One region of the Gracilibacillus sp. HCP3S3_G5_2 genome, then DNA from elsewhere that is predicted to be linked to it. Evidence: riboswitches for the same ligand, from Rfam matches in the RefSeq annotation. Region 1 holds a riboswitch; each other region holds the start of a gene.
What was found. A riboswitch is a leader RNA that binds a small molecule or an ion and turns the genes downstream of it on or off. The one in region 1 is predicted to bind S-adenosylmethionine.
Positions count from the first base shown of each region.

Region 2: linked by a shared signal. The riboswitch ahead of ACTNEP_RS12010 (acetyl-CoA C-acyltransferase) and the one ahead of ACTNEP_RS04630 (alpha-hydroxy-acid oxidizing protein) in region 1 are both predicted to bind S-adenosylmethionine.
Region 3: linked by a shared signal. The riboswitch ahead of ACTNEP_RS08000 (phosphoadenylyl-sulfate reductase) and the one ahead of ACTNEP_RS04630 (alpha-hydroxy-acid oxidizing protein) in region 1 are both predicted to bind S-adenosylmethionine.
Region 4: linked by a shared signal. The riboswitch ahead of ACTNEP_RS07350 (bifunctional homocysteine S-methyltransferase/methylenetetrahydrofolate reductase) and the one ahead of ACTNEP_RS04630 (alpha-hydroxy-acid oxidizing protein) in region 1 are both predicted to bind S-adenosylmethionine.

Region 1 covers NZ_JBQHXU010000002.1:429,231-431,429, reverse strand. The annotation lists gene acsA (acetate--CoA ligase) at 1-751, shown strand, start outside; SAM riboswitch class I at 755-862, shown strand; gene ACTNEP_RS04630 (alpha-hydroxy-acid oxidizing protein) at 940-1,857, shown strand; gene ACTNEP_RS04625 (L-lactate dehydrogenase) at 1,943-2,199, shown strand, end outside.
Region 2 covers NZ_JBQHXU010000007.1:143,903-146,101, reverse strand. The annotation lists gene ACTNEP_RS12010 (acetyl-CoA C-acyltransferase) at 1-955, opposite strand, end outside; SAM riboswitch class I at 1,034-1,138, opposite strand; SAM riboswitch class I at 1,305-1,420, opposite strand; gene ACTNEP_RS12005 (GNAT family N-acetyltransferase) at 1,518-2,060, opposite strand.
Region 3 covers NZ_JBQHXU010000004.1:193,470-195,668, reverse strand. The annotation lists gene ACTNEP_RS08005 (assimilatory sulfite reductase (NADPH) flavoprotein subunit) at 1-595, opposite strand, end outside; gene ACTNEP_RS08000 (phosphoadenylyl-sulfate reductase) at 653-1,381, opposite strand; SAM riboswitch class I at 1,453-1,566, opposite strand; gene ACTNEP_RS07995 (aldo/keto reductase family protein) at 1,673-2,199, opposite strand, start outside.
Region 4 covers NZ_JBQHXU010000004.1:40,703-42,901, forward strand. The annotation lists partial or broken gene ACTNEP_RS07340 (short-chain dehydrogenase) at 1-92, shown strand, start outside; gene ACTNEP_RS07345 (nitroreductase family protein) at 243-809, opposite strand; SAM riboswitch class I at 980-1,084, shown strand; gene ACTNEP_RS07350 (bifunctional homocysteine S-methyltransferase/methylenetetrahydrofolate reductase) at 1,168-2,199, shown strand, end outside.

The sequences.
Region 1 (2,199 bases):
ATCCTCTATTCGGCATGTGTTGAGTGTTGGAGAGCCATTAAATCCTGAAGTAATTCATTGGGCGTGGAAAAGCTTAAAGGTACGTATTCATGATACGTGGTGGATGACAGAAACAGGGGGCCACTTAATTGTGAATCTTCCAGCTGAAAATATTAAACCAGGTTCAATGGGAAGACCTTTTCCAGGCGTACAAGTAGGAATTCTAGATGAAGAAGGTAATGAGCTTCCTCGAGGCGAAATAGGTCAATTAGCTGTTCGCATACCATGGCCAGGACTGATGAAAGAAATTTGGGGAAACAAAGACAAATTCCAATCTTATTTCCAATACGAAGGCTGGTATATTTCTGGGGACCTTGCTTTACAAGACGAAGAAGGATATGTTTTCTTCCAGGGGCGTAATGATGATATGATCAACTCTGCAGGTGAGCGAATAGGTCCATTTGAGGTAGAAAGCAAATTAATTGAACATCCAGCAGTTGAAGAAGCTGGTGTCATTGGAAAACCAGATGAATTGCGCGGAGAATTAGTCAAAGCATTTATTACATTAAGAGCTGGTTATCAGCATTCAGTTCAATTAATGGAAGATATTCGCTTATTCGTTCGGAAAAATCTTTCCGCACATGCAGCACCTCGAGAAATAGAGGTGATGGAAGAATTACCGAAGACGAAAATCAGCGGAAAGATTTTAAGAAGAGAATTAAAAGCATTGGAAGTGAAAAGAGCTAATAAAGCGACAAATGAAAACATATAAATACTCTTATGAAGAGTGGTGGAGGGACTGGCCCGATGAAACCCGGCAACCTTAAGTAATCCGAGCTTAAAAGGTGCTAAATCCTGCAAACATCTGTTTGAAAAATAAGAGGGAGATAAGCGTTTGCGTCTCTCTTGTTTATCAAGAGGGACTATTTTGTTTCCCTTCATTATTAGGAGGCATATAACATGGCAAAAGCAAAGGTGAATAGAACTGTTGTAAAAAGCTTAGAGGAAGTCGCTGAAAAACAGTTATCACAAGCAGCAACTTTATTTTTAGATCAATTAACATCCCATAAAGGGAATGCTACATCCTTTATACGTTATAATAATTCATCATCTAAATGGAAGATTTCTCCTCTGTTGTTAGGTGCAGTCGGTGCTCAGACCTATTTCCATGAAGATGGTGAATTAGCTACCGTACAGGCTGCTAGTAAACAAGGTGTACCTTTTATTGTGAGCAGTCATTCGTCTTATAGTATTGAAGAAATAAGTGATGCTGTGCCAGATAGTGAGCTGTGGTTTCAAGCACATATTTTTAAGGATGTAGAGCTTACAAAGCATTTTGTTCAACGTGCTGAATTAGCAGGATATCAGGCAATCATTTTGTCGGTTTCTAACGACGAAGTCTATCAGCAGCCGGATCAATTAGTGAGAGGATCAGCCAACTTTGTAGTAGATCCCATTTTTGCTAAGAAATATTATGATAGTAAAAGCTCTTTGTCTGAACAAATTGCACAAGAATATCAAAAACGTGAAATCAAATGGGCAGATCTTCAGTATATAAAAAGATTCACAACATTACCTGTTTTTATACACGGAGATTTGTCATTAGATGATATTCGTTTGGCACTAAAACATCAATTTGATGGAATTATTTTATCTAATATTAATCAATCTAATCTTGAATTATTAGAACAAATTAAAATTATTGTGGGTGAAAGCTTAACTATTGTTGTGGAGACAGAAGTAGAAACGAAAAATAACTTAAACAATTACTTACAACAAGGTGCGGATGCTATTTCGATAAGAAAACATTATATTCATGGGTTAGTTGCTTCAGGTGTTTTAGGGGTGGAAGAAGTAATAGATCAGTTATTCAATTAATTGTCAAAGAGATAATGTTTGATAAGAGGATGAAATGGGATATAGTATAACTATATCCCATTTTTTTTGGAAGGAATGGTTGTGGATGCCAATTCATAAAACGAAATTAAGAAAAGTAGTAGTTATAGGAACTGGACTGGTAGGAACAAGTTATGCATATGCATTGTTAAATCAAGGTGTTGTTAATGAAATAGTTCTTATTGATTTAGATCAAGCAAAAGCGGATGGAGAAGCTAGAGATTTGAATCATGGTATGGCATTTGGTAATCCTATGCGCATAAAAGCTGGAGATTATGAAGAATGTCATAACGCCGATTTAGTTGTAATAACTGCTGGTGCCAA
Region 2 (2,199 bases), on a different contig from region 1:
TCTGACAGCTGGCAATTACGACGCTTGCAAATGCTTCATTTATTTCAAATAAATCAATATCATTTACTGTCAAATTCTGGTTAGCTAATATCTTTTGGATGGCATCTGCTGGTTTCGTGTGTAAACTAGTATCTGGACCAGCTGTTTCAGCCCAATCAATGATATAAGCAAGTGGTTCTGTCTCCATTTGTTGGGCTTGCTCTAATGTTGTCACAACACCAAGGCTAGCCCCATCTGTCATTTGTGAAGCATTGCCAGCTGTAATGGTTCCACCTTTCGTAAAAGCTGGTTTTAATTTTGCTAATGTTTCTACTGTTGTCTCTGGCCGGATTCCTTCATCCTCTGTCAACACTCCATCAATCGGTAGGATTTCGTCCTGTAATAAACCTTGTTCAGACGCCTTTGCTGCTCTTTGCTGAGATAGAGCGGCAAATTGATCTTGTTCTTCACGACCAATGTCGTATACAAGATTATATTGTTCTGTTAATACTCCCATTGATTGATTGCTTAAAGAACACCACAGTCCATCATGTAGTAGTGTGTCTGTTATTGTTTGGTGTCCCATTCCCTTGATCGACCGAGTAGGGATAACATGGGGAGCATTTGACATCGAATCAAAACCACCAACAATATACGTACTACCTTCTTCTAATTTAATGCGACGAACCGCATCAATAACAGTGGCAACTCCCCCAAGACAGACGTTATTAAGTGTGATTGCTGGTGTGTTGGAGTCGAGTCCTGCTTCGTGTGCAACTTGTCTTGCAGGATTTTGTCCTTGGCCAGCCTGAATAACTTGTGCTAACAATACCCCATCTATGTATGGAATCATAGGATATTTCTCGATTAAATATTTCAATGACATACTCGCTAAATTTACAGCTGTAAATTCTGAGAGTGCACCGTTCCATTTCCCGAAAGGTGTACGGATACCGTCTAAAATAACAATCGACATACGAGATTACTCCTTTTTCAAATAAATTTTTCGATAAATGAAAAAGCCCTCTTCGATAAAAAGAGGGCTTAACTGCTCTTCTTATCTTTCAGGATTTCTCCTGTTGGAATTAGCACCTTTTAAGCATTGCTTAATGGTTGCCGGGTTTCATTGGGCCAGTCCCTCCACCTCTCTTGATAAGCTATCACCTATTCATTTTTTAGCGAATCACTGCTTAACTTGCTCGCTTCCTTCCATCTACAATTATTCAAGGAGAAGAAATAGATGCAAGCAACAAAATCATTTATAACAATAAAAAATCTCCCTACCTACAAATAGAGATAGAGAGACGTAAATGAACATTAGGAATCTCTTATCTCTTCTAAGTAAAATCTACTTAGATGGAATTGGCACCTATATTAAGTAAAAAACTTAATGGTTGCCGAGGCTTCTTTGGGCCAGTCCCTCCACCTCTCTTGATAAGACAAGATTATTATATTTTATTTTTTAAATCCAAGTAATATACTACACTTTAGCATGCTTTCGTTAAAATTGTCAATATATTTCGACAATATTTTATATACTATTTCAGCCATTCCTCAGCTAAAACTCCGTATACAATATGATCAACATAATGATCGTATAACCATTCACTACTTCTGATATGCCCTTCTTCCACAAATCCCAGCCTTTTAGGGACACTTCTGCTTTTTTGGTTGTCAACCGCAGCTCTAATTTCTACTTTATTTAATTTTAATTCATGAAAAGCATAATCTGTTAATCCTTTCGCTGCTCTTGTCATAATTCCTTTTCCTTGGTATTCGGCACCAAGCCAATAGCCGATATACGCAATCTTATTGGACCAGTCAATGCTATTATAACCGGCAACCCCGACAATTTCATTTTTATATAAGATGACTGTCGTTAAACTCTTATTGTCGGCGAACCCTTTTATACTTGATTGAATAAAAGCTTTTGTATCTTCTACCTTTAAGGTTGTATCAACCCAAGGTAGCCATTCCCGTAAATAGTCTCTTGAATTTTCAGTTAATGCAAATACTTTTTCTGCATCTCTCAAATCAATTAGTTTCAAGGCTAAATCTTCATCAAGTCTGTTTACAAACAAGTTACATCCCCCCAATTAGTAAATTGAAAATATTTTAACAGAAGGGGAAGTTGTATGCTAGTACTTTTTTAAAAAATTCACCCAAAAGTGGAATGGGCAAAATAATGGAATATAAAGTAAAATCAATGCTATATCATCG
Region 3 (2,199 bases), on a different contig from region 1:
CTGAGATCCATTCTTCAGCGGGTTCATCATAATCGACATCACAGTCAACCCGAGGATGTATTCTGGTAGCGCCTAATTCTTCTAATCGTTTATCAAATTCCTTGCCTGTTTGACAGAAATACTCATAGGACTCATCGCCAAGTGACAAAACGGAAAAGTTTACCTTTTCAAGCTTTGGTGCCTTACGGCTGTGCAAATATTCATGGAATTGAATCGCATTATCAGGAGGATCTCCTTCACCGTGTGTTGCTGTGATAATGAGTAAATCTTCTACCTCTTTTAGTTTCTTTGGCTTAAAGTCATCCATGCTAGAAACTGTAACATCCCTCTGGATATCTTTTAGCTGGTTAGCTAGCTGTTCTGCTAGTGCTTGACTATTACCTGTTTCTGATCCGTATAAAATGGTGACGGTACGGGTTTCCACTTGAGCAGGTGCTGGCTGTTCAGCCGTTGTCACGGTTTGTGATGATTGGGAAGCGGCTAAATATCCAGCGAGCCAATTTTTTTGTGCATCTGTCAGTGTTGGTAGAATCTGATTCAATATTTCCGTCTGTTTTTCATCAAACGGACTGTTTACCACTTGTAATGTCAACATTTTCACCTCTTTTAATTAATCCGATAGACTTACTTGCATTTGGTGATAAAAAAATAGTTACTTTGATGATGGTGGAGTAGCATGTAAACCACATTCCGTTTTTTGAAAGTTAGCCCATCTCCCTGAACGCTCATCGTTAGCATCTGTAACTGGTGATGTACACGGGATACAGCCGATACTTGGGTAGTTTTGGTCATGCAGCTTGTTGTATGGTAATTGATGCTTTTCGATATATTCCCAAACATCCTCCCAAGTCCAATAAATTAAGGGACATACCTTAATGGAGTGGAAACGCTCATCCTTGTTAAGGAAATCTGTGTTTGCTCTTGTGGGTGATTGTGCTCTTCTTAACCCCGAAATCCATGCGGTAGCTCCGCTAAGTGCTTCTTCTAAAGGCTTTACTTTTCTGATATAACAGCATTGGTCTGGATTTCGGCTCCATAATGCTGAACCATATTGCTCTCGTTGTTCGTCTACCGTGAGGGAAGGTTTCTTCATTTCGATATCTAATAAAGGATATCGTTGTTTGACTTTCTCAATCAGGTCATAGGTTTCTTGAAAATGTAGGCCAGTGTCTAAAAATACTAAACTAGCATCTGGTTTCACCTTAGCGATCATGTCAATTAAAACCATGCTTTCCGCTCCAAAACTACAAGCATAGACCAAAGACTTTCCATACGTTTGATATGCCCATTCTAAAATTTTCTGTGCTCCTTTTGTCGGATCTTGAGGGTCAGGTGTCTCTCCGTTTAATGGACTTTCATAATAATTTTCATAAGTCAGCATGTATAGCTTCCTCCTCATTAAAAAAACCTTCTTATCAAAAGATAAGAAGGTAAGCAATGTGTATTTCTCCCTTCTTATCTTTCGGTTCAGCATATGCTGTTCCGCAGGATTTGGCACAGTGTTACGCTAGCGAACCTGTTGCCGAGGATTCACAGGGCCTGCCCCTCCACCTCTCTGGATAAGAATTCCATTTATGTTCGTTACTACCATAGTATACACAAATAATGGAAAAGTCAATGTCTTTTTGAAAAAACTGTAAAAAATAATACCAAGTTACTAGGTTTTTATTGATTACCGTTGTAATATATTTTCTATCTGTTCAATTGTATCTGGAGAAAGTTTTACACCAGCTGCTTTTGCGTTTTCTTCAATCTGAGCAGGTTTACTTGCACCGATAAGGGCACTTGATACATTATCTTGGCGTAAAATCCAGGCAATCGCTAATTGTGCTAATGAAAGGTTTTCGGTAGCTGCGATTTCCTGCAATGCCTCGACCTTTTCCAAGTTTTTCTCTGTTAATACTCGTGATAGATCTAAATTATCTTGAGCAGCTCGACTATCTTTTGGAATAGCCTCTCCTTTTTTATATTTTCCTGTTAGAACACCTTGAGCAAGGGGAGAGAAAACCACTTGGCCAATTCCATGCTTTTTACTTACAGGGATGACTTCTTTCTCGATATACCGATGAAGCATGCTATAGTTTGGCTGATTGACAACAATGCGATCTAACAGCTTTTGGTCAGCAAGGTGAATAGCTTCTGTCATTTGTTCGGCAGTCCATTCGCTGACTCCGATGTATAATACTTTCCCTTGGCGAA
Region 4 (2,199 bases), on a different contig from region 1:
GCAGAGGCATCGCAATTGAGTTAGGAGCAGCAGGAGCAACCGTCTACGTGACTGGCCGTACAACACGGATGAGCCCCTCAGAGTACAATCAAGCCTGCAGATGCTAAGGGGTACCGGTAGTATTCCTTATAGGAAAATGACAATCATTTTTGTAACATTGGAAATATGTTCTAATTGCACCGTTTATCTGTTCTGTTCTTTACAGCAAAAAAACGCATCGGGATTCAAGCAGTCCGATGCGTTTACTCTATAACGGTGATTCTTTCTTTAGCTGATCTTCTTGGAATTGGAGATAGGTTTTTGGCTGGGTAGCCTACCTGTATTTGTCCTACTACTCTTTCATTCTCTTGTAAGCCGATCAATTCTGCAGTTTCTTGACAGAAAGCAAGCTTTCCTGTCTTCCAAAAAACACTTAACCCTTTTTCCCATGCCAGTAAACTGAAGTTCTGAATTAAACAACTGGAAGAAGCATAATCCTCTTCTCTTAATTTTTCCTGTGGGTGCAAGCTATTAATAACAAAAAAGATAAACGGCACATTCATTATTTTGTGGTAGGCATTATCACTTACTATTTTTAATTCTTCGTCTGAATTGCTGTTCGTTTTGGAAAGGGCGACTTGACGGTTGATTTCCGCCAATTTTTCTTTTGCTTCACCTTGTATAAAAACAAAACGCCATGGTTCTGTCATTTTATGATTTGGCACCCATATAGCTGTTTCAAGCAATTCTTCTATTAAATCTACTCGTACCTCTTTATCCTGATATGCAGATATTGAGCGACGTTCTATAATAAGTTGTTGTAAATTCATGAACACGCCTTCTTTCTTATTGATAATCATTTTCAACTAGGTTCATCATACCATAATCGGGGATAGAGTCAAGTCAAGGTGAAGTTTTATACCATCAATTTCCAATTTGTAGTTGAAATAAATTTCCTTTTATTGTAAAATGCTAAAGAATGTTACTAATTAAATAGTTTTTCTTATCCAGAGAGGTGGAGGGACTGGCCCGATGATACCTCAGCAACCGTCTGTACTGACAAGGTGCTAATTCCAGCAAGCAATAAGTGCTTGAAAGATGAGATGTTTATTATTCTAATTAATCTCCGTCTTTCTATAGCCGGAGATTTTTTATGTTTAAAAATTATCATGGAAAAGAGGTGAAAAAATGGCGGATTTCCTCCATACATTACAGAAAAGAATAATGATTGCAGATGGAGCAATGGGTACTCTACTGTACGCTCATGGTGTTGATCGATGTTTCGAGTCCTACAACACTACTCATCCTAATCAAATCCTCCAAGTTCATCAAACCTATATGGATGCCGGAGCAGAAGTTATTCAAACCAACACATATGGAGCCAATTATATTAAATTGTCACGTTATGGTTTGGAGGACCAAGTACATGAGTTAAATACAAAGGCGGTTCAACTTGCCAAGATAGCAGCTGGAAATGAAGCATTTGTTTTAGGAACAATCGGGGGAATTAGAGGGATACAAAAATTAGTCGCTTCGAAGAAAGACATTGTCCGTAGCTTTAAAGAACAACTATTTTCACTGTTATTGGAAGGGGTCAATGGCTTATTACTTGAAACATACTATGACTTTGAAGAAATAAAACAAGTATTAAAGATTGCTAGGCAAGAAACAGATTTACCGATTATCGCCAATGTCTCGATGCATGAGCCAGGTATCATGGAAAATGGGATTCCACTTGCCATTGCTTTAAAAGCATTAGAAGAAATTGGTGCAGATGTTGTTGGCGTAAATTGTCATCTCGGTCCTCACTATATGATCAAAGCATTAGAATCCGTTCCACTTCTTGAGAAGGCTTACTTAGCTGCCTATCCAAATGCGAGTCTACCTTCCTATCAAAACGGAAAATTAGTATACAGCCAGTACAGCCACTACTTTGAACAATGTGCGAAGGAATTCCGTGATCAAGGTGTGCGTTTAATTGGTGGGTGCTGTGGTACAACACCTGAACACATTCGAGCTTTGAAAGATGGTATTAGTGGGTTAAAACCGATTAAACAAAAGAAGGTTAAACAAATTACGTTCACTCATACTGCTAAGAAACCACAACCTCCCCTGCAAACAACATTAGCGGAAAAAGCTCGAAAACGACACACTGTCATTGTTGAATTAGATACACCTAAACATTTAGACACAGACGCATTTCTAGATGGCGTATTTGCA